DNA from 4 places in the Serratia sp. JSRIV002 genome. Region 2 is predicted to be linked to each of the others. Evidence: predicted binding sites of a transcription regulator. Region 2 holds the regulator's gene; each other region holds the start of a gene.
What was found. Region 2 encodes Fur, which represses iron uptake genes when iron is present. Its sites were predicted from a motif close to ATAATAATGAGAACNACTATCAA; they were not measured.
Positions count from the first base shown of each region.

Region 1: the regulator Fur is predicted to act here: its motif matches at 2,595-2,617, upstream of fes (enterochelin esterase).
Region 3: the regulator Fur is predicted to act here: its motif matches at 2,795-2,817, upstream of ftnA (non-heme ferritin).
Region 4: the regulator Fur is predicted to act here: its motif matches at 4,076-4,098, upstream of KGP26_RS15720 (TonB-dependent siderophore receptor).

Region 1 is NZ_CP074143.1:4,240,673-4,246,646, forward strand. It holds gene KGP26_RS19975 (enterobactin synthase subunit F) at 1-911, opposite strand, end outside; gene KGP26_RS19980 (MbtH family NRPS accessory protein) at 950-1,156, opposite strand; gene fes (enterochelin esterase) at 1,167-2,519, opposite strand; gene KGP26_RS19990 (TonB-dependent siderophore receptor) at 2,827-5,124, shown strand; gene KGP26_RS19995 (nucleotidyltransferase family protein) at 5,251-5,799, shown strand; gene KGP26_RS20000 (FlxA-like family protein) at 5,851-5,974, shown strand, end outside.
Region 2 is NZ_CP074143.1:1,718,903-1,724,876, forward strand. It holds gene chiQ (ChiQ/YbfN family lipoprotein) at 1-308, shown strand, start outside; gene KGP26_RS07970 (beta-N-acetylhexosaminidase) at 327-2,990, shown strand; gene fur (ferric iron uptake transcriptional regulator) at 3,173-3,619, opposite strand; gene fldA (flavodoxin FldA) at 3,945-4,484, opposite strand; gene ybfE (LexA regulated protein) at 4,688-4,975, opposite strand; gene ybfF (esterase) at 5,223-5,974, opposite strand, start outside.
Region 3 is NZ_CP074143.1:3,512,532-3,518,505, reverse strand. It holds gene pip (prolyl aminopeptidase) at 1-738, shown strand, start outside; gene KGP26_RS16525 (IS481 family transposase) at 1,121-2,275, shown strand; gene KGP26_RS16520 (DNA polymerase III subunit theta) at 2,354-2,584, opposite strand; gene ftnA (non-heme ferritin) at 2,973-3,491, shown strand; gene yobA (CopC domain-containing protein YobA) at 3,814-4,197, shown strand; gene copD (copper homeostasis membrane protein CopD) at 4,201-5,082, shown strand; gene KGP26_RS16500 (YebY family protein) at 5,152-5,493, shown strand.
Region 4 is NZ_CP074143.1:3,343,432-3,349,405, reverse strand. It holds gene KGP26_RS15745 (D-amino acid dehydrogenase) at 1-137, shown strand, start outside; gene dadX (catabolic alanine racemase DadX) at 161-1,237, shown strand; gene KGP26_RS15735 (multidrug effflux MFS transporter) at 1,240-2,433, opposite strand; gene KGP26_RS15730 (3'-5' exonuclease) at 2,556-3,116, opposite strand; gene KGP26_RS15725 (hypothetical protein) at 3,412-3,894, opposite strand; gene KGP26_RS15720 (TonB-dependent siderophore receptor) at 4,217-5,974, shown strand, end outside.

The DNA of each region.
Region 1 (5,974 bases), 2.5 Mb from region 2:
ACCGGCCCGGTGGCACAAAGCGCAGCCGAGCCCATGCGGCGCATAAAAATAAACCCGGCGCTGTAGCGGGTTTGACCTGTCAGACGAGCCACCCACACGGCCACCAGCGCCATCGCCATATCGGCTGCGCTGAGCTGCTGTTGCTGGCCCAGACTGACCAGTGGCGCAAGATCCTGCGCGGCACAGCGCTGTGCCAAGCGGTGAATACGCGTCGAAGGTGCCTGCCCGGCCAACGGTTGCGGGCATAGGGTAGCTGGCGGGGGCAACTGCCGTGCCTTGTTCAACCAAAAATCGGCATCGCGCTGATAACCTGGGGATTGCTGGTATTGCTGATATTCCGCCACCACATCGCTAAAAGGCGTGAACGGCGTCGGCTCTGGCTGCTCGTGCTGATATAGGCGGGTATAAATATTGGCGATACGGCGAGCGATGGCGGTAAAGCTGAAGCCATCGACCACCAGATGATGGTAACGCTGATACCAGAACCAGCGATCGTCGGCCAGACGCATCAGGATATGGCGATACAGCGGTTTGCCGCTGCTCACCCGTAATTCGGCACCAAGGTCGATCTGCATCAGCGCGTGGGCCGCCGCCTCTGCATCCGCCGAGTCGCTTAAATCAACCCATTCCGGCGCAGCCAACGGCATCGTGGCGTCGTAATACTGCATCGGCACACCGTCACGCTCAACGAAACGCAGCCTTAAGGTGTCCACTTCGGCCAGTCCCAGTGAGATCGCCTGTAACAGGTGCTCTTTATCCAGCGGGCCGTTCAGTTCGATATAATGGGCGACCGCATAGGCATTGCCGTACGGTGAAATTTGATCGGCAACCCAAATACCGGGCTGCGCCGCCACCAATGGCAACTCAACGGTAACCTGTTGCCCGGTGGGTAAAATAGAGGTTTCTGACACGACGTTCGCTCCTGTTGTCGGTTCTTGCTGCGTCTCCATCACGCCTTACGCAGTGATGCGGGCCGCATATCCTGCCAATTCTGTTCTAGCCAGTTGACGCAGTGCTCCCGGGAAGCCGGGCCAAAAACGCTGACCCAACCGGCCGGTATGGCGCTGAAATCCGGCCACAGGCTGTAAAGCAGTTCTTCATTACGCAGGACGTAGCAAATTTGCTGCTCGTCATCGAACGGGTTTAAGGTTTCCATTACTTGCTCCTTAAGCATGAAGAGGGTTGGCGGACGGCTTCCATTCGGCACGGCGGTTGACCAGCTCCGACCAATGCGCTTGCAGACCATCGAGTAAACCGCCGCGCCAGCACAACGCATCGTGCCCGCCCTCCACCAGCCGATACTGCACCTGATGCCCGGCTTCACTTAACAGGGCCGCCATACGGTCATTCACCCGGTGGACCAGCTTTTCATGCGCCCCGGCCTCTAAAAATACCTTCAGCTTGCCGCGCGCACCCAACTGCCCGTCTTCTACCTGGCGGATCAACCAGCAGGCATCCTCGGGCACGGTGGGCAGTTGCAACATATCGCGGCGTGGCCACCAGAACGAGCCCGATTGGCTGATGGTGGCACCAAAATATTCCGGCCAGCGCAGGCCAGCATAGAGCGAACCCAAGCCACCAAAGCTTTGCCCTGCAACTACGGTGTTGGCAGCCTCACGGCTGTGCGGAGCCCAGTCGGCCAATTGCGGTAATAACTCTTCCTGTAGGGCCAACCAAAACTCATCGTTGCAGGTCAGTTCCCGTGCGCGGTGTTGCTGGTCAATCACGTCGATCAGCAGATAGACCGCCTCCGGCAGTTGGCCAGTACGCGTCAGTTGCATCAGCGGATCCCAGACCGGCATCTGATTGGCCCAGAATTGGCCGTCCAGCAAAATAGCCAATGGCCGCGCCGCCGGGTTACTTTCACCGGTGGAGTAGATCCAGACGTGGCGGGAGGTTCCCAATCGCTGGCTATGCCAGGTATGCCGTTGCAGTTTGGCAGGCGGTGCTGGCGTACAGCGGCCGCTGGTCACGGCATAGTTGTCAAAGTCCCGCCAGGCCGGTTGTTGGGGAGCCTGTGGCATATGCAAGCCGGAAAGCGTGTGCCCCCCGACTCCAGGCCAGGCGCGGTAAGGATTAAGCAGATCGTGAGTTGCGTGGGCAAACACCTGGTGCCACCAGTGGCGAATAGAAAGCATGTTGGCGTGAGAATTGTCCCCCTGCGGTTCGAAGGGACGATCCTCCATGCAGGGGATAAAGCAGTAGCTGCCGCGCCAGTCGCCTTGCAGCTCGGTTTGCCAATACCAGACGTCCGAACCCGCAAGCCGTTGCAGGCTCTGCGGGGGCGACGCTTGGTGATGATCGGTGAGGCAGTTGATATGGATCCAGACTCGTTGATAAGCCGAGGTCAGTTCGCCACCCTGAGGGTCGCGCCACAAGAACGTCACCTTCCATCGCCCATTATCCTGCGGTTCCACCAAGGGGGTACCACGCCGGGCGATATCCAGCCACCAACCGTGGCTCCCTGCATGCTTGCTCGCCAATAACGTACTGCTTGCTGGTTGTTGTTCAGTTTTCAAAACGCCCACTCATTGTGTTGTTGGCAAGGCACGCCGTGCGACTCACCGGTTCCCAAATGCCAAACGGCACAAGGAATACTATTGATAATTATTTGCATTTGCAATAGTGTATACAGGCTCGAAATAGAGCGGGCATTCTTCAACAGGGATGGATGCCGAATTATTGAGCGGGATCTTGCTGCCAGTCAGCCTGGCCTCTGGGTTTCGTTACTATTTTCGACTACACAATAAAACTACAACAAACCGTTCCGTTACCGGTTGTCACACAGCGCCGCATCAGGAAGGGTTGTTAGGTAGGAACCTCAAAATGAATCGGAAGTTATCTCGTTATTCTTTAGCCACACTCATCGGGTTAGGATTGGGCACATCTGCATTTTCCGTTACGGTCAATGCCGAGCAAACGGCCACCACCTCAGACAGCGCCGCGCTGGCTGAGAAAAGCAAAAAAGAATCCGCCTCTGAAGATGTCATCGTCGTCACCGCCGCCAAACAAAACCTTCAAGCTCCCGGCGTTTCCACCATCACTGCCGAAGAAATCCAAAGACGCCCTCCCGCCCGTGATATCAATGAGCTGATCCGTACCATGCCAGGGGTCAACCTGACCGGTAACTCCACCAGCGGCCAGCGGGGCAACAACCGCCAACTCGATATTCGTGGCATGGGGCCAGAAAATACCCTGATCCTGATCGACGGCAAACCGGCCAGCAGCCGTAACTCGGTGCGCCAAGGCTGGCGCGGCGAGCGTGATACCCGTGGCGATACTGCCTGGGTACCGCCGGAGATGATCGAGCGTATCGAGGTGCTGCGTGGCCCAGCGGCTGCCCGCTATGGTAACGGCGCGGCAGGTGGCGTGGTCAACATCATCACCAAAAAAGCTGGCCAGGACCTGCACGGTACACTGAACGGTTATTTCAACGTACCGCAACATAAGGAAGAAGGCGCCACCAAGCGTACCGATTTCAGCCTTTCCGGTCCGTTAAGCGATCAGTTGAGCTTCCGTCTGTTCGGTGGCTACAGCAAAACGCAGGCCGACGCCTGGGATATCAACCAGGGGCATCAGTCCGAGCGTACCGGCACCTATGCCAATACTTTACCTGCCGGTCGCGAAGGGGTGATCGACAAAAATATCGATGCCTTGCTGAGCTGGGAATTCGCCCACCTGCAGACCTTGGATTTCCAATATGCCTATGGCCGCCAGGGTAACCTGTACGCCGGGGATACCCAGAACACCAACACCAATGCGCTGGTGCAGAGCAACTACGGTAAAGAAACCAACCGTATGTATCGTGAAACCTATGCGGTCAATTATCGTGGCGCATGGGATAGTGGCGTTAGCACCAACAACTACGTCCAGTTTGAGCGCACGCGCAATACTCGTTTAGCCGAAGGGTTGGCCGGTGGCCTGGAAGGGATCTTCGCCAACGACAGTTACAACACCACCCGTCTGGACGATTTCCTGGCCCACAGTGAAATCAGCATTCCGTTCGATATGTGGGTGCCACAAACCGCCACGCTGGGTACCGAGTGGAACCAGCAGAAGATGAAAGATCCTTCTTCGACCACCCAATCGCTAACCGGCACTAATACCGGGGGAGCGATCCCAGGTACCGATAGTAGCAACCGCAGCCCGTATTCCTCCGCGGATATCTTCTCGCTATTTGCCGAAGATAATATCGAGCTGACCGATACCACAATGCTGACTCCAGGCCTACGTTACGATCATCACTCCATGGCCGGTAACAACTGGAGCCCGTCGCTTAACCTGTCACAGGAATTGGGCGATCTGTTTACCCTGAAAATGGGTATCGCTCGCGCCTACAAAGCACCTAACCTGTTCCAGAGCAACGGCGATTACATTCTCTACAGCAAAGGCCAGGGCTGTGCTGCCAGCGCAACGGGAACCGGCTGCTATCTGATGGGTAATGACGATCTTAAGGCCGAGAACAGCATCAACAAAGAGATCGGGCTGGAATTCCACCATGAAGGCTGGCTGGCAGGTATCACCTACTTCCGTAACGATTACCGCAACAAGATCGAAGCGGGCTATTCGCCAACGGCCTCTAACACCAGTAAAACCGATATCTATCGCTGGGAGAACGTGCCGAAAGCGGTGATCCAGGGTCTGGAAGGTACGTTGAACGTGCCGGTGAGCGAAACGGTAGCCTGGAATAATAACGCCACCTATATGATTGAGAACGAGAATAAAACCACCGGTGATTACCTGTCGATTATTCCCAAGTTCACCATCAACTCTACCCTGAGCTGGCAGGCCACGCAGGATCTGTCTTTGCAGACCACCGCGACCTGGTATGGCCGTCAAAAGCCGAAGAAATACAACTACCGTGGGGAGCCAACCACCGGGCCGGAAACTCGTGAGGTCAGCCCTTACGCAATCTTTGGCCTGAGCGGCACCTATGCGTTGACTAAAAATATCAGCGTAACAACGGGGATCGAGAACCTGTTCGACAAACGCCAGTTCCGTTCCGGTAACTCGCAAAACGTGGGTAACCCAGTCACCGGGGCCGTCAATATCTATGGAGCCGGGGCGGCAACCTATAACGAACCGGGCCGGACTTACTTTATGAGCCTGAATACCCAGTTCTAAATGTATGCTACCGAGCCAATCTCAGCGCGGCGCTTATGCCGCGCTTTTTTTTTGCCGTTTTCCACACTCATCCCGATCCCGCTGCTGCCCATTTCGGGTTAGAGTAACGCTGACAAAGGAGAAATGATGGATCCACAGCAACAAATTATTGATTGGTTACGCCAAGACAGCGAACGTATGCAGATATTAGCCACCGCCCGGCGGCTCGGGCTGAACGATTGGTGCCTTGGCGCAGGCTTTGTGCGTAATCTGGTGTGGGACCGGCTGCATGGTTTTACAACCAGCACGCCGCTCAACGATATCGATGTGATCCATTTCGATGCGCGCCATAGCGATGCCGAGCGCGACCAGATGCTGGAGTCCCGCCTGTTGGAGTGGTCAGCACAACCCTGGTCGGTTAAGAATCAGGCGCGTATGCACCTGCGTAGTCACCGCGCCCCCTATCGCGACAGCGAAGACGCCATCAGTTATTGGACGGAAATCGAAACCGCCGTGGGTGCCAGATTGCAGGCCGATGGCAGCATCCAGCTCGTCGCCCCTTTTGGCCTACAGGCGCTGTTCAACCACAGCATCACCTTCAACCCCAAGAGCAACAACCTGGCCGCTTTCGAACAGCGCGTGGTGGAGAAACAGTGGCTCGAACTCTGGCCACAGCTAAAGCTGACGCCAAGGTAAAGTTTTGCCGCGATTTGCCGATACCTCTGACAAGCTACCTGGGAGGATCGCATGTCGACCAACATTACCATGATGGTGCCCATCAAGAACCCGATTGCCGGAGTCCGTGAGGTGTTTACCGCCACGGGTAAAGGCGGGGCTGCACTGATGTCGGCACCGGTTAACAATGCCCCTG
Region 2 (5,974 bases):
TTATGGTCGCGGTTGCCGGGCTTAGCGCCTGCTCGCAGTCGGCCGCGCCACCGGAAGATGTCAAGCTGCGCCAGGCTTACAGCGCCTGTATCAATACCGCGGAAGGTTCACCAGAGAAATTGCAGGCCTGCCAGGCGGTGCTGAACGTGTTGAAGCAAGAGAAACAGCACCAACAGTTCGCTGAGCAGGAAACCGTGCGGGTGCTGGATTACCAAAGCTGCATCCAGGCCGCCCATACCGGCAATGGCCAGGCGTATGACGCCAAATGCGGCAAGCTGTGGAAAGAAATTCGCGCTAACAACAACTGATTACGCAAGAGGTTGCAGATGAACAAGTTTAAGATGAGTGCTCTCGCCGCCCTGACGGCTACCGTTGGGTTATTGGGTAGCGTGGGTTCTGCCATGGCCAACCAGCAGGTGGTTGATCAACTCAGCCAGTTGCAGGTCAATCTGAAGATGTTGGACAACCGTGCCGCCGAGAACGGCGTAGACTGTGCCAAGCTGGGTGCCGACTGGGCGTCCTGCCACAAGGTGCTGATCACCTTGACCAACGGCAATCAGGAAATCAAAGATAAAGACTGGGCGATCTATTTCCACAGCCCGCGCCAGACGCTGAAGGTCGATAACGACCAGTTCAAAATCACCCACATCACCGGCGATCTGTATAAGCTGGAACCGACGGACAAATTCACCAGCTTCCCGGCCAATCAGGCGGTGGAAATCCCGATTATCGCTGAATACTGGCAGCTGTTCCGCACCGACTTCCTGCCGCGCTGGTATGCCACTTCCGGCGATGCTCAGCCGAAGATCCTGTCGAATACCGATACGGAAGATGTTCACCAGTTTGTTGCCCCGTTCACCGGCGACCAGTGGAAGCGTACCAAGGATGACAACAACATTCTGATGGTGCCGGAAAGCCGCTTCACCAAGAACCAGGATCTGAAAGTGTTGCCGATGGCATCGCTGCGTGGGCAAATCATCCCAACCCCGATGGAAGTTAAAGTCCATGCTAAGGATATTGACCTGAGCAAAGGCGTGGCGCTGGAACTGAGCGCCTTGACCAAGCCAGCGGCAGATGCCGCAGCCGAGCGTTTTGCACTGCTGGGCATTGAGAGCCAGGCGAACGGTTATCCAATCAAGACGGATATCAAGCCAGCGGCATTCAAAGGCGATCAGGCCGTGCCTGGTGCCTACCAGCTGAAGATCGGCGAGAAAGGTGCCGAGATCGTCGGTTTCGATCAGACTGGGGTGTTCTATGGTCTGCAATCCATCCTGTCGTTAATCCCTTCGGATGGCAGCAAGAAGATCGCGACGCTGGATGCCAAAGATGCACCGCGCTTCCAATACCGCGGCATCTTCCTGGACGTGGCGCGTAACTTCCACCAAAAAGACGCCGTATTACGCCTGCTGGATCAAATGGCAGCCTACAAGCTGAACAAATTCCACTTCCACCTGACCGATGACGAAGGTTGGCGCATTGAGATCCCTGGCCTGCCTGAGTTGACCGAAGTGGGAGGCCAGCGTTGTCATGACCTGAGCGAGACCACCTGCCTGATGCCACAATATGGCTCTGGCCCGGCACCGCACGGTGGCTTCTTCTCCCGTCAGGACTATATCGACATCGTTAAATATGCTCAGGCACGCCAGATTGAAGTGATCCCTGAGATCGACATGCCGGCGCACGCCCGTGCGGCGATTATTTCCATGGAAGCTCGCTACAAGAAACTGCTTGCCGAAGGGAAAGAGAAAGAAGCCAACGAGTTCCGCCTGGTGGATCCGACCGATACCTCCAACACCACCTCGGTGCAATACTTCAACCGCCAGAGCTACCTGAACCCATGCCTGGATTCGTCCAAAAACTTCGTGGACAAAGTGATTGGTGAAGTGGCCCAGATGCACAAAGAGGCCGGTCAGCCGCTGAAAACCTGGCACTTTGGTGGGGACGAAGCGAAGAACATCCGTCTGGGCGCTGGCTATACCGACGTGAAAAACCCGGAAGCGGGCAAGGGCATCCTCGATCTGAGCAAAGAAGACAAGCCGTGGGCCAAGTCGCAGGTTTGCCAGGCCATCATCAAAGACGGCAAAGTGGAAGATATGGAACACTTGCCAAGCTACTTCGGTCTGGAAGTCAGCCAGTTGGTGAAAGCACACGGCATTGACAGAATGCAGGCGTGGCAGGACGGCCTGAAAGATGCCAAAGACTCGAAGGCCTTCGCGACCAACCATGTGGCGGTGAACTTCTGGGATACCCTGTACTGGGGTGGTTTCGACTCGGCTAACGACTGGGCGAACAAGGGTTATGACGTGGTGATCTCTAACCCGGACTACGTCTACATGGACTTCCCGTATGAAGTCAGCCCGGACGAGCACGGTTACTATTGGGGCACCCGTTTCAGCGACGAGCAGAAGATCTTCAGCTTTGCACCGAATAACCTGCCGCAGAACGCCGAAACTTCGGTGGACCGTGACGGTAACCACTTCACCGCCAAGAGCGATAAACCATGGCCGGGCGCATACGGTCTTTCCGCCCAGCTGTGGAGCGAAGTGGTACGTACCGACCAGCAGATGGAATACATGATTTACCCACGTGCCGTGTCGCTTGCAGAACGTGCATGGCACCGTGCAAGCTGGGAACAGGATTACAAAGCTGGCCGTGAGTACAAAGGTGGCGAAACCCATCAGGTCGATACCAAAACCCTGGATCAGGACTGGCTGCGCTTTGCCAACCTGATTGGCCAACGTGAGCTGGCCAAGATGGATAAAGCGGGGGTGAGTTATCGCCTGCCGGTCCCTGGTGCACGCATCATCGGTGGCAAGTTGGAGGCGAATATTGCTCTGCCTGGCCTGGGAATTGAATATTCCACCGACGGCGGCAAACAGTGGCAGCGTTATGACGATAAAGCGCGCCCTGCGGTAGCGGGAGATGTGCAAATCCGCGCGATTAGCCCGGATGGCAAACGCTTCAGCCGTGCCGAGCCAGTAAAAGCGTAAGTGAGAACTCCGCCCGCCTACGTGTCGGTAGGTGGGCTGAGATAGTGCGAGGTGAGAGAAAACTGCAATTGTGATAATTGAGTGGATATTTTTCCCCGGGCCTGTCCGGGGATTTTTTTATCTGTCATTTAGGCATAAAAAAACCGCCGTGTAGGCGGTTTTCGCGTTCTGGCGGGCCAGGATCAGTTCTTGTTGTGCAGCGTTTCGTTCTCGCGGCAATCACCGGTTTCACAGTGGCCGTACAGGTACAGGCTGTGGTTGGTGAGCTTGATACCGTGTTGCTTGGCGATATCGCGCTGACGCACTTCGATGGATTCGTCGCTGAACTCGATCACTTTGCCGCAGTCCAGGCAAATCAGGTGATCGTGGTGGTGCTGCTGAGTCAGTTCGAAAACCGACTTGCCACCTTCAAAATTGTGGCGGGTCACAATACCTGCGTCGTCAAACTGGTTCAGCACACGGTATACCGTGGCCAGGCCAATTTCTTCACCCATATCTATCAGTTTTTTGTACAGATCTTCCGCACTGACGTGATGGCATGCCGGATCCTGCAAGACTTCCAGGATTTTGAGTCGCGGAAGAGTGACTTTTAAGCCAGCCTTCTTCAATGCGGAGTTGTTATCAGTCATGCGGATTCAGTCCTGTTACTATGCTAATCAAGTTGAGGCGTTCTCGCCTATGGCATCGGTTGGCACAAAGCGTTAATTGCGTCTCATTATAGAACCGGTTGCTGCAAATAGAAACCGCCGGTTGTTAACAAACCTATCTTTGCACGTTTACAGGGTAATCATGCAAAGCTTTGATGGATGGGATAAACCGATATCTCAGTCTACCGTGGCGAGGTAGGAAGTTACAAACTTGTAGCTTCTATTGCTCTAATCCGTGATGCCGATAACAGAAGGGCGCGCTCTACGGCGCCCTTACTATGTGCTACGTATCCGCCGAGGCAGAGGTTTAGCCGACGATCTCGGCCAGGCTCAGCTCTTCACTGATTTGCTTGACCCAGGCGTCTACACGTTCGTTGGTCAGCTCAGGTTGACGATCTTCGTCAATGGCCAGCCCGACAAAGTGATCATCATCAGCCAGACCCTTGGAGGCTTCAAAATGGTAGCCTTTGGTTGGCCAGTGGCCGACGATGGCCGCACCGCGTGGTTCAATGATGTCGCGGATGGTGCCCATCGCATCGCAGAAATATTCCGCGTAGTCTTCCTGATCGCCACAGCCAAACAGCGCCACCAGCTTGCCGTTAAAGTCGATGTCTTCCAGCGTCGGGAAGAAATCATCCCAGTCGCACTGGGCTTCGCCATAGTACCAGGTTGGGATACCGAGCAGCAGGATATCAAACGCTGCCAGATCTTCTTTGCTGCTTTTGGCGATGTCGTGGATTTCTGCCACGTCGTTGCCGAATTTTTGCTGAAGCGTCTTTTGGATCATCTTGGCAATGTTTTCGGTATTGCCAGTGTCGCTGCCAAAGAAAATGCCTACATGAGCCATAGTAAAGATAACCTTTTAATTCAAATGAATGTGTTGCGTAAACGCGGCCTGAGGCGCTGCCAAGGGCAGGCTTGCTCAGCCGTAAATGCGTATCATGCCAGAAATTTGCCCTGAGGTTTTATCGCGTTTATGCGATGCCTCTGCGGAGGTGGAACCGATCTGGCGTCATCCTTAACGCCGTGCCGCGCGTGCGGCGGCAGAGATCAGTGTTCTGGCTGTTCTTCTGCCAGTTGGGCCAACAGCATTTGTTCGATCAATTCGCTGCGGCTGATATTGCGCTGGTCGGCCAGTTTGTTGAGAGCATCTACCGCGTCTGCGTTGATTTTCAGCTCTACACGCCGTAATCCACGCACTTTGTCCCGTCGTAGCTGATTACGCTTATTAATTCTAAGCTGTTCATCACGGGAAAGCGGGTTGGTTTTCGGGCGCCCTGGACGGCGTTCATCTGCGAACAGATCCAGCGTCGTGCGATCCGTTTGTTCTTTTGCCATTGTTGCGCTACTGCAAGGGAGTTTGCATCAAAAAGCGGTTTACGCTTCCAGACGGTTCGATTTACACAATTCGGGCCAATAAACCCTAACCCAAATTCACCCCCAGCCAAGCGCAGCTTCACACCTGGACAGGGTGGCAAAATTATAGCGCGCCATATTACCCCAGCAGATGGAGCGACGACAATGCCTAACTTAGCTACAAACGCGCTAAGCTATTCTCTCTAGCGCGTTTTTTCGCCACTTGGGCTCAGGGCTGGTCAATAAAGCGGTGGATTGCCCGTAATACAGCGTCCGGCTTCTCCGCATGGACCCAGTGGCCGGAACCTGCAACCACATAGGCGCGTGCCTGCGGGAACTGGCGGGCGATGTCATCGCGGTAGCTATCCTGCACGTAAGGCGAGAGGCCACCACGGATAAACAGCGTCGGGTGCGGCCAGGGTGGAACCTCTTGCCAGCCGATAATGTTCTCATATTGCTCGATCAGCACCGGCAGGTTGAACCGCCAACTGCCAGCATGGAAAGATTTCAGCAGAAACTGGATCACGCCTTCTTCATGCAGCGTGGCTCGCATGAGCTGTGCAGCCTGCTGACGCTGGGTGATACCCGCATCGGTGACGGCCTGCAGTGCGGTAAAGATCTGGTCATGGCGGCGAGTGTCGTAATCCACCGGGGCGATATCGATCGCCACCAGCCGTTCAATTCGCTCCGGGGCTAGCGCGGTCAATGCCATTGCTGCTTTGCCGCCCATTGAGTGGCCGATCACGATGGCTCGCTCGATTTGCAAGTCGTCTAACAACGTCAACAGATCCTGCGCCATCGCCGGGTAGGTCATCTCCGCTGCGCGTGGTGACAGCCCGTGATTGCGCAGATCAACCTTGATCACCGTATGCTGTTGGTTCAGGTCGCGCGCCAGTACGCCCAGGTTATCCAGATTGCCAAACAGGCCGTGGATCAGCACGATCGGTAGGTTCGCTGGCGTGGCAGCCTCTGCGGCCAGTA
Region 3 (5,974 bases), 1.8 Mb from region 2:
AATAACACCACCTGGCATCTGGTCGACGATCTCGAAAGACTGCGTGTCATGGCCGGAGTGGACCAGTGGCTGGTCTTTGGTGGCTCCTGGGGTTCCACGCTGGCGCTAGCCTATGCGCAAACGCATCCGCAACGCGTCAGCGAGATGGTGCTGCGGGGGATCTTCACGCTGCGTAAGCAGGAACTGAGTTGGTATTATCAAGACGGCGCTTCCCGCTTCTTCCCAGATAAATGGGAGCGGGTGCTGTCTATCCTTTCGGAGGAAGAACGCAAGGACGTGATTACTGCCTACCGTCAACGCCTGACTTCACCGGATCTGCAAGTGCAGCTTGAGGCTGCCAAACTGTGGAGCGTGTGGGAAGGGGAAACGGTAACGCTATTGCCAAGCGGTGCTTCCGCCTCCTTTGGCGAAGATGATTTCGCGCTGGCCTTTGCTCGTATTGAGAACCACTACTTTAGCCATCAGGGCTTTCTCGACAGCGATGACCAACTGCTGAGCAACGTCCCGCTGATCCGTCATATTCCTGCAGTGATCGTCCATGGCCGTTACGATATGGCCTGCCAGGTGCAAAACGCCTGGGATCTGGCCAAGGCTTGGCCTGAGGCTGAACTGCATATTGTCGAAGGGGCAGGGCACTCCACGGATGAACCGGGTATTTTGCACCAGCTGATGCTGGCTACCGACCGTTTTGCTGGCCCCTCACCCCAACCCTCTCCCATAGGGAGAGGGAGCTGTTAGTCCCTGCTCATTTGGAGGTAAATCGGTAACTTTAGCAAATCGGTCGCCTCCTCTGCTGGCTACCGACCGTTTTGCACAACCCTTTCCCACTGGGAGAGGGAGACGTTATTGGAGGTAAATCGGTAACTTTAGCAAAATCGATCGCCTCCTGACCCAAGGTGAGTCGCGAGAAATTGTAAACACACTCGATCGGTCCCCCATTTGGAGGTAAATCGGTAACTTTAGCAAAATCGATCGCCTCCTGATCCAAGGTGAGTCGCGAGAAATTTTAAACACACTCGATCGGTTCCCTCTCCCTGTGGGAGTGTACAGACCGGGGACATCATGAACACTTGTTCGGGGACATGGTAGACACTTACAACATAGGTATGAGTACTTCTGAGTGGAGTTGCTTATGCCGTGGGATGAGAGATCTGCCATGTCATTACGTACCGAGTTTGTGCTTTTCGCCTCGCAAGAAGGCGCTAATATCCGTGCGCTATGCCGCCAGTTCGGCATAGCGCCTGCTACCGCATACAAGTGGTTACATCGCTGGCAGTCTGATGGGAGGGCCGGTCTGAACGAACGTTCTCGAGTGCCACACCATTCCCCCAGCAGAACCTCTGACACCGTTGTCCAACATCTCCGCGCTGCGCACCTGACCCATCCGATGTGGGGCGCGCGCAAGCTCAAGCGGTGGCTCGAGATGCAGGGGCATACGTTACCGGCCGCCAGCACCGTGCATAACCTCATGCGCCGCCATGACCTGCTACCGGGCGGTCCGTCACCGACGCCCACCGTCGGACGCTTTGAACATGACGCACCGAACCGACTCTGGCAGATGGACTTTAAAGGCCACTTCCCCTTCGCCGAAGGGCGTTGTCATCCGCTGACCTTGCTGGATGACCATTCGCGCTTCTCGCTCTGTCTGGCGCACTGCCCGGACGAACGACGTGTCACCGTGCAGTCTCAGTTGATAGCGGTGTTCGAACGTTATGGCTTGCCGGAGAGAATGACCATGGATAATGGGGCCCCCTGGGGCGACACGACGGGCAGTTGGACCGCGCTGGAACTGTGGCTGATGCGTCAGGGTATCCGAGTGGGTCACTCTCGGCCTTATCATCCTCAGACTCAGGGTAAGCTGGAGCGCTTCCACCGCAGCCTGAAGGCAGAGCTCCTGCAGGGACGGTGGTTTACCCATGCCGCGCAGTTGCAGGAGGTGTTCGACGCCTGGCGAAATACCTACAACCTGGAGCGTCCACACGAAGCCCTGTCAATGGCGGTACCGGCGTCCCGTTATCAGCCTTCATCGCGACAGTACAATGGCAATCCGGCGGCAGCCGAGTATGACGAGGGGGTTTTGGTCAGGAAAGTGGATGTCAGTGGAAAACTGAGCCTGAAAGGGATGGGTCTGAAAGTGGGCAAGGCCTTTATCGGTGAATATGTCGGACTGAAGGAAAGTGAGAGAGAGGGCTACTACGAGGTATGGTGGTACAGCACGAAAGTGGGGACGATCGACCTGAGAAATAGGTCGATCATCATGGGTAAAGGATGTTAAAAAGTGTTCACCATGTCCTTGAACACCTGTCTACCATGTCCCCGGTCTGTACAGGGAGAGGGTTAGGGTGAGGGGTCATTACTTCATTTTAGGCTCGTAAGGCAGGCGAGAGAATTTGTGTGATTCGACGCGATAGTGCATCACACGCTCGCGGAAGTAGTCCTGCAGATGCTTTGGCTGCTCACGTTCCACCATCTCAGGGATCACCGGCATATTGTAGCGTTCCTTGAATGCCACTCCAGACGCGGCCAGATCAACGTTCACCTTGTCCATTTCGTCTTTGGAAAGTTCTGCCAGATTGTAACCCATGGGATCCTCCTTCTTGTGTGTAACGGCAACTCAGCGCAGAAGGTAATCTACCGTGCCGCGCTTGGCAAGTTTCTCAAGCCTACATATCCCTGTATCTTCAGACTCTGAGTATAGAGTCATTACAAAAAGCAGGGTGATATAATGTTTAAGCCTAATGACGTTGGTTTATTTTGTTAAATAAGAATGATTCGTCTTCCTGCAAATATAAAGATGAAAATGATTATCATAATAATTTAATGTTAAATTTGGTGCTTTTCATAACTAATTGATTTTATGTGCAAATATTCATTTAAATAAATGAATGTAAATCAAGTGTTTTTATTTTGTGTTAATCAAGGCATAATGCGATCAATTAAGTTTATGACCTGCAAAAATAATAGGGATCCTCATGCTAACGCAAGCAATGACCACGAAACTGAATGAGCAACTGAATCTGGAATTCTATTCCGCCAATTTGTATTTGCAAATGAGCGCCTGGTGCAGTGATAAAGGCTTCGAAGGGGCTGCCGCATTCCTCAAAGAACATTCACGCGAAGAGATGCAGCATATGCAGCGTCTGTTCGATTACCTCAGTGATACCGGGGCATTGCCACTGATTGGCAGCATTTCTGCACCCCCGGTAGAGTTTGAATCACTGGCGGACGTTTTCCAGCAGACTTACGAGCATGAGCAACTGATCACTCGTCAAATCAATGAGCTGGCGCACGTGGCTATGACCACACAAGACTACTCAACCTTCAACTTCCTGCAATGGTACGTTGCCGAACAGCACGAAGAAGAGAAGCTGTTCAAATCCGTTCTGGACAAGTTGGCGCTGGTAGGCAACAGCGGCAAGGCACTGTTCTTCATTGATAAAGATCTGAAGAGAATGGGTGCTGAGGCAGTAAGCGGTAACGGCCAGGCCTGATAACCCGCTTTTGTCATCAATCTGAAAACCGCGTACTTTTCACCGTACGCGGTTTTTTTTGCCCTGCGTTTATCGAACTGCTATAGCGATACGTGCTGCCAGATCGCAAAATATCAGTGATGTGCTCGACTTGCCGATTCACCGTCGTTATGATTTAACGCGATACGCTACCGGGAGGTAGAGAGTTATAACAGTGAGTTACCCACTCCTTCTGCTGTTTACCCGTGGCGCAATCACAGTGGAGGGTTGAGGCTGCGGAAACATCGCTCCGCGTAACCGGTCTTGGCCCTTATCACCTACATAATTGATAAAGGACTCCTCCGTGATCGCTAAAATTCGTTCATCCTATCGCCTGCTTTCCACCATTTTTGTACTGTTTGTCGGCTTGTCTTCTCAGCAGGCGTTGGCGCATGCCCACCTGAAAGTACAGACTCCGGCGGCAGACGCCACCGTCAGCTCTGCGCCAAAAGTGCTGACGCTGAATTTCTCTGAAGGCATTGAGCCTAACTTCAGCGGTGTGAAAGTGACCGGCCCAGATAACGCCGTGGTTAAAACCGGCAAGCTGGATCTGGATCCAAGCAACAACACCCAGATTAACGTACCGATTGAAAGTGAACTGGCTGCGGGGAAATACCAGGTCAGCTGGCACGTGGTTTCCGTTGACGGTCATAAAACCAAAGGTCAGTACAGCTTTACCGTTAACTAAGCTATGACTCTGGCGACCCTGTTTGTGCTGTGTCGCTTTGTGCACTTTACGGCGGTGATGCTGATGTTTGGCGTCAGCCTGTTCACCGCCGTCCTGTCGCCACAGCGCCTCTCCCCGATAATCACCCGCGATTTGCGCCCGCTGCTGCTCGCCTCGACCTGGATCTCCGCATTAACCGCCTTGCTGATGCTGGCCATTCAGGCCGGATTGATGGGCGATGGCTGGGCGGATACCTGGCAATTGAGCATATGGTGGGCGGTGTTGGGCACCACCTTTGGTGAGGCCTGGCGCTGGCATCTGGGTTTTTCCCTGCTGGCCTTGTTAGCCTTGCTGTTGCCTGCGGCAAAGCGGGGGCAAGCGCTAGCGCTGTGCTCGGCACTGCTACTGATCAACATGGCGTTTATCGGCCATGCGGCGATGCATGCGGGCATATTGGGGATTGTACACCGCGTTAACCACGCCTTGCACCTGTTAGCGGCAGGCTACTGGTTCGGCAGCCTATTACCGTTGTTGTTTTGCCTGCGCTACTTGCCACAACCGCAGTGGCGTAGTGATGCTATCGCCACCCTGATCCGTTTCTCCCGCTGGGGCCATGTTGCCGTGGTGCTGGTGATCGTCACGGGTATAATCAACAGCCTGATCATCCTTGGCCGCTGGCCAGTCGATCTCGATTCCGCCTATCAACGCTTGTTGTTAGTTAAAGCCGGGCTGGTGGCATTGATGGTGATGGTGGCATTGGCAAACCGTTACGTTATCGTCCCCGCAATGCGCACCTCCCCCAATCTGGCACAGCGCGGGTTGGTGATCGCCTGTTGGCTTGAGGTGGTGTTGGGCGCAGCGGTGCTGCTGTTGGTGAGTTTATTTGCAACCTATGCACCGGTATGACAATGCGGCTTGCCGGATGCCCCCAAACTGCGGGAAAATCGATTTAAATCGCAACTTAAGGCCAAAAACATGAAATCTGTAATTCTTGGTATTGCGCTGCTGGCAACGGCGTCGAGCGCGCTGGCGGCAGATAAACTGGTTAACGTCACTAAGCTGGAGTACGGCAAACAGTGGGCGTTCACCAAAGAGGAAGTCACGCTGCAATGTCGCAAAGGGGCTGCCTTGTTCGTGCTCAACAACAGCACCCTGATGCAGTATCCGCTCAATGAAGCAGCAGAAGCACAGGTGAAAGCGGGGCAACAGCGTGCTCAATCGCTGGATGTGATCCTGCTGGATGACGCAAACCACCCCGGCCAGAAAATGAGCGTGCAACCTTTCCGCGAAAGAGCAGAAAAATTGTGTGCTGACTAATCAGCTAACCACCCGATACTTATGCAAAAGTTTACGGGTGGTGACGAGATGTACGTAATTAATTTCTGTTTGTAACTATCACTTGTGTGCGCTGGGCTGGCAAAACTGGCACCTTGGACTATTCTTAGAATGCACGGTTGAACAAACCTTGCATAAATGCCAACTTTTAGCGCACGGCTCTCTCCCAAGAGCCCTTTCCCTAGACCGAGTATAGGAATCGTACTCGGTCTTTTTTTATTTTTATGATTTATAAGGGTTTTTAACTGCATCGCGAAAACCGCCACCCCTCACCCCGAACACATCTTAGGCAACATGAACGTTTCCAAAGGGAGAGGGAGCTAGTCCTCAGCTGCGGGCTGGAACTGTATTAACATGTAGCACGTACTGTCCCTGATCTGTAAAGGGAGAGGGCTAGGGTGAGGGGGACGATCATTGATGCTGTATTGACCACAATCCCCTTCAAACCCCCACCCAACACCGC
Region 4 (5,974 bases), 1.6 Mb from region 2:
CCGGCCAGTTGCTTGCCGACTTGATCTCTGGGGTTACCCCGGCCATTGCTTCAGACGATCTGGCGGTGGCGCGTTACCGCGCAGACTTTCGGCAGGGGCCTGTTGTTCCATTGAATGACGTGCACCCGGCACGCTGAAACCCAATCTGATAGGAGAGCCCATGCCTCGCCCGATTACCGCTACGCTGCATTTGGCCGCGTTGACCAATAACCTGCAGGTAGTTCGTCGTTTTGCACCCTCGGCTAAAATCTGGGCCGTGGTTAAGGCCAACGCTTATGGCCATGGTTTGCAGCACGTCTGGCGCAGCCTGGCCGAGAATAGCGATGGTTTTGCCTTGCTCGATCTGAACGAGGCAGTGTTACTACGCGAATCTGGCTGGCAGGGGCCGATTCTGTTGCTGGAGGGCTTTTTCCAGCCCTCAGACCTTATGCTGATCGATCGTTACCGGTTAACCACGGCGGTGAACAGCGACTGGCAACTACAGGCGATTGCCGAAGCGCGTTTACAGGCCCCTTTGGATGTTTATCTCAAGTTGAACAGTGGGATGAACCGCCTAGGGTTTGCCCCGGAGCGGTTGCACAGTGCTTGGTTAACTGCAAAGGAGTTGCACAATATTGGTTCGATAACGCTAATGAGCCACTTTGCCACCGCCGACGGTCCTGAAGGCGTAACGGAACAGATGGCCGTAATTGACCGCGCCACTGCTGCGATTGATCTGCCGCGTTGTCTGGCCAACTCGGCGGCCACCTTGTGGCACCCGCAGACGCAGGCGGAATGGGTGAGGCCGGGGGTTATACTTTATGGCGCATCACCCAGCGGCCACTGGCAGGACATCGCCGATACCGGTTTGCAACCGGCGATGACGCTGAGCAGCAAAATCATTGGCATCCAACAGTTGCAAGCGGGAGATCGGGTGGGGTATGGCTGGCGTTATGCCGCTGGTGGGGCGCAGCGTATCGGCGTCGTGGCCTGTGGTTATGCGGACGGCTACCCTCGCCATGCGCCCACCGGCACTCCGGTCTGGGTGGACGGTGTTCTGACGCATACGGTAGGTTCGGTTTCCATGGATATGATGACGGTGGATCTGACACCGTGCCCGCATGCAACCATTGGTACTGATGTCGAACTGTGGGGGAGGAAACTGCCGGTCGATGATGTGGCTGCCGCAGCCGGAACCTTGGGTTACGAGCTGCTGACAGCCTTGGCGGCACGGGTGCCTATTGTTATTGAGAAATAAGCTCAGCCGATTTTTTTCAACTGCCCTTTGATTTGCTTGCTGCGCTGCCGTGCGTGTAGCGCCAGCAGGCAACCTACCAACATCACCAACGCCAGCGACAGTTTCGGCTGCAGCGGCAACGCCATCGCGATCAGGCCCAGCGCGGCCCCTCCGGCCATCTGAATAAAACCTACCAGTGCTGAAGCCACGCCCGCTTCGTTAGAGTAAGGCTCCAACGCATAGCTGGTTGACGGCCCCATGACAAAAGCCAATCCGGCACAGGCGCAGGCCACGGGCAGGATATAAGCCAACCAATGGCTTTGTGCAGCTTCACCCAGTAGTGCCACCCCCAACACTAAAGCGAGACAGCCTAACCCCATCAGTATGCCGCCGGTCGCCAGGCAGAAAGGGCGGCCAATCTTGTGAATGATGCGGTTGGCGACAAAGCTGACCAGCATGATCCAGAAACCGTTGGCACCAAATACCAAAGAGAACTGCAGCGGTGATAGCCCGGCGGTGCCCATCAGCACGTTAGGTGCCAATGAAACATAAGTTAGCGCCATCCCCATCGCCCCGGCGTTGACCACTGCAAAGGAGATAAAACGGCGATCGCCAAGAATGCGCAGATACTGGCGTACCGGCAGCCCTTTGACGGCAACGGTAGTAGCGGGGCGGGTTTCCGGCAGGAAGAAGATGACCAGCAATAATACCACCGCGGCATAACCGACCAGGAACCAGAATGGGGCGCGCCAGCCGAAGGCTTCTGCCAACAAACCACCGAGCAGCGGGGCCAGTGCAGGAATGATATTCAGCGTGCCGTTGAGAAAACCGAAAGCGCGTGCGGCGTCATCGCCATTCATCCGATCGCGCACGCCACTGAATGCTACAACGGCGGTACAGCAAACGGCCACGCCTTGCATCAGGCGTGAAGCGACAAAGATATCTGCCGTTGTCGCCAGCGCAGCCATGGCTGCGCCCACCATATAAATCAGGATCCCGGCGATAGCCACAGGCTTACGACCGTAATTATCCACCAGCGGACCGGCGATCACCTGGCCAAGACCCAACACCAGAATAAACAGCGAAATGGTGGATTGGATCAAGGCTTCGCTGCTGTTAAGGCCCAGGGCAATGGCAGGAATGGTGGGCAGATAGAGATCGATTCCCAGAGGGCCGAGCAACACCAGGCTAAGCAGGAGAAAGAGAAATTTTTGCATAACAAAAATGGCACATCCGAATGACAAAGAGAACTAGAGTAGAGATCCCAACCGCAAATGGGAAGCGATAACGTATTGATGACAGACAGGAAACCGTTTGCGCTTGATTTGACCTGGCGCGATCATTTTGCCGCGGGCTGGCGGTAATAAAGCGCTGAAATGGTATCTGCAACGTAGCGCGCCTGGTGTTTGGCATCATCCAGCGCCCGGTGTGGTGTGCCTTCAAACGGACGCTGTTTCTTGGGGTTGAAACCATGCAACTCTGCCAGCGTAATGATAGTGCGGGCGTCTTGGGTATCCCAGAACTTCCAGGGGCAGGGCATTGCCAACTGGTGGTAGGCATGTTCCAGGATCGAGCAGTCAAACTCTTTGCCATTGCCCCAGACTTTCACCGTATCGGTGCTGTGCATATGAATAAAACGGCTCAGGTTGGTCAAGACCCGCTTGAGACTTTCGCTGCCCCCGAAGGCCAGTTTACGAGCTTCGTCTGACTGTTTTGCCCACCAGGCCACGGTATCCAGGTTGATTGTCCGACCCGGTTGTTCCTGCTGGCTGTTCACTGCCGCTTCAAATTCTGCTCCTAACTCACCGGTCTTGGGGTTAAAAAACACCCCGGCAACCACCAGGATCACCGCGCTCGGGGTAATATCCAGCGTTTCAATATCTAGCATCAAATGGTTCATGGGGTCTCCAGGCTGAACAAGTTCGTGATGGTACTGCATACAGTCTGGCAGAATATCCAGTGACTTTGAAATAGGCGAAAACGGTCTGATCACGGTATGATGACTTTAGTCATGTTGCAGAGTTGGTAGCTAGCGTTGAGAACACTTATTTTTATTCTATGTATGATCGGCTATCTGCTGGTATTAGGCTATTTTGGCGTTTACGTTACCGATAAAATCTGCGAAAACGCGCAAAACTTAAGTAAACTCTGCCGCATGGTGGATATCTCTGAACCTCACATCCCACCGTCATCCGTCACCCCAGATAGTCGCGGGTGACTAATAGCGTCAATATCGCCGTTATCCCGATTAACACGGCCCATTGGCGCCATCCAAAGCGCGCCAACCATTCCTGTTGCACCTGGTTAGCGTTGAATTGCCTAACGGTTAGGGTACCAGCCAGTAACATTGTCATGACGACCCAAACCAGGCTCAGGCTGGCGGCGGAGAACTCAGTGTGCAAGATATTGGCGTAATACAGGCGCATGGACATAAAGTAAATCAGCAATACCCAACTGAACCCTCTTCGTTTCTTCAGGATCTGGCTGAGCACAAAAGCGATAAACAGGCTATGAGCCATGGAGATTAACGGTGATTCAAAGGGGTGGCGAACGCAAGTGTTGTATACCGCCAGATAGAGATTAAAGACCAGTAACGCATACACTGTATAAACATACCAGCCATAGACCACTTTCAGTCTTCTGGAGGGGGCTGAGATGGGATTTGCTGTTTGAGTCATGCACTCTCCTTGAGTTATCCAGATTTATAGCATTTAAAAGCTAAATGAAAACTAAACGGCTCAGGAGCATAACCTGCTGAGAAAAAGGTTTTTATCAATATGACGTACCAATCATAAGGCAATAAACCCGCCTGAAACGCCCAGCACCAGAGTGTCTTGCAACTTGAATTCATTGATGGTAAAGATAATAATTATCATTGTTATTAGTATTTGTTATCTAACAACATCTGAGCACCGTGACTTCTGTTCGCCAAACTGGCCAGCGTTGCCAGCGCGGTTCGTTTTCGGTGCAATTTCAATAGATCCCATGGGGAATACAGGTATGCCTGCGTTTTTTCCTGCCAGTCGTTCTTATCTTTACTGCTCGTTAGCGATTTTCCTGCCACTGACCTCATTTGCTGAAGATACCCTCGTGGTAACGGCAAAACCCGCCGATACGGCGGAAACGGCAACGCATGGCTATGAGGCCAGCACCAGCCAGGGGGCCACTAAAACGGATCGGCCCCTGATACTCACTGCGCAATCCGTCTCCGTAGTAACACGCCAACAGATGAGCGACCAAGGGGCTTTGACGGTTAACGATGCGCTGAAATATACCCCAGGCGTATTCACTAACTTCTCTGGTGGCGCGACGCGTTACGATACTATCGCTCTGCGCGGTTTCCACGGTGGCGACGTCAATAACACCTTCCTGAACGGCCTACGACTGCTTAGCGACGGCGGCAGTTATAACGCTTTGCAGGTCGACCCTTGGTTCCTGGAACGTATTGACGTGATTAAGGGCCCGTCCTCCGTGATGTATGGGCAAAGCATCCCTGGTGGGTTGGTGGCGATGACCAGCAAACGGCCGCAGTTTGCCAGTGAAAACCACCTCAATGTGATGGCGGGTAACAACAATACCAAAGGCGGTGCATTTGATTCGACGGGGGCACTGAGCGATCGGTGGGCATACCGTTTGACCGGCATTACCCGCACCAGTGACACCATGTATGACTATCAGCGTGAAGAGCGCTATGCGATTTCGCCTTCGTTGCTGTGGCAACCGGATGAAAATACCTCATTATTGTTGCAGGCCAATCTGCAAAAAGATCCTTCCGGTGGCTACCACAGCGCGGTACCGTCAGACGGCAGCATATATACCACCAGTGGGGACAAGCTGGGCCGGGGATTTTTTGACGGGGAAAGCAGCCGCAATGTGTTTAAACGTTGGCAGCAAATCTACAGTTATGACTTCTCGCATAGTTTTAACGACGTCTGGTCATTCCGTCAAAACGCCAGCTACACCCACTCCAACGTTGAGCTGGAGCAGGTTTACCAGATTGGCTGGAACGCCGACCGCAGCGAGTTGAACCGTTGGTACAGCGGCTCCAATACGTCGTTGGATGCTTATGCCGTGGATAACCAACTGGCGGCGGAGTTCGCGACGGGTGCGTTGGAACACAAGGTGATGCTGGGGCTGGATTATCAACGTTTTACCAATAACCAGTGGGAAGAGTCTGGTTCGGCCACGCCGTTGAACCCGTTCACCGGCGTTTCCGGCGGGCCAGATATCACTATTCTCAGCCATACCGATTCTAAACGGCGTTATGAGCAGACCGGCGTCTATCTGCAGGACGAAGTCAGCCTCTATAACTGGTATCTCAATCTTTCCGGGCGCGTTGACCGTTTGGAAACCAAGAATACCGTGCTGAATACCGATTCTACCGATGCCCGTACTGACGACCACTTTACGGGCCGAGCCTCTTTGCTGTACCACTTTGACAGCGGTTTCTCGCCGTATATGAGTTACAGCTCCGCGGTGACACCAGCGGTCCTGGCCGATAAAGAGGGGCATCTGCTCAAACCGACCACCAGCGAGCAATATGAGGCCGGGCTGAAGTATCAGCCTCCTGGTAGCAGCTCGATCTACAGCATTGCCCTCTACGATCTGACGCAGAATGACGTAGCCAACCGCGTGGTGAAGGACAGCTACTATGTGCCTGCCGGTAAGGTACATTCGCAAGGGATTGAACTGGAGGCCCGTAGTCAGGTGAGCGAGCGCCTGAATATCATTGCCGGTTACAGCTACAACAAAGTGAAA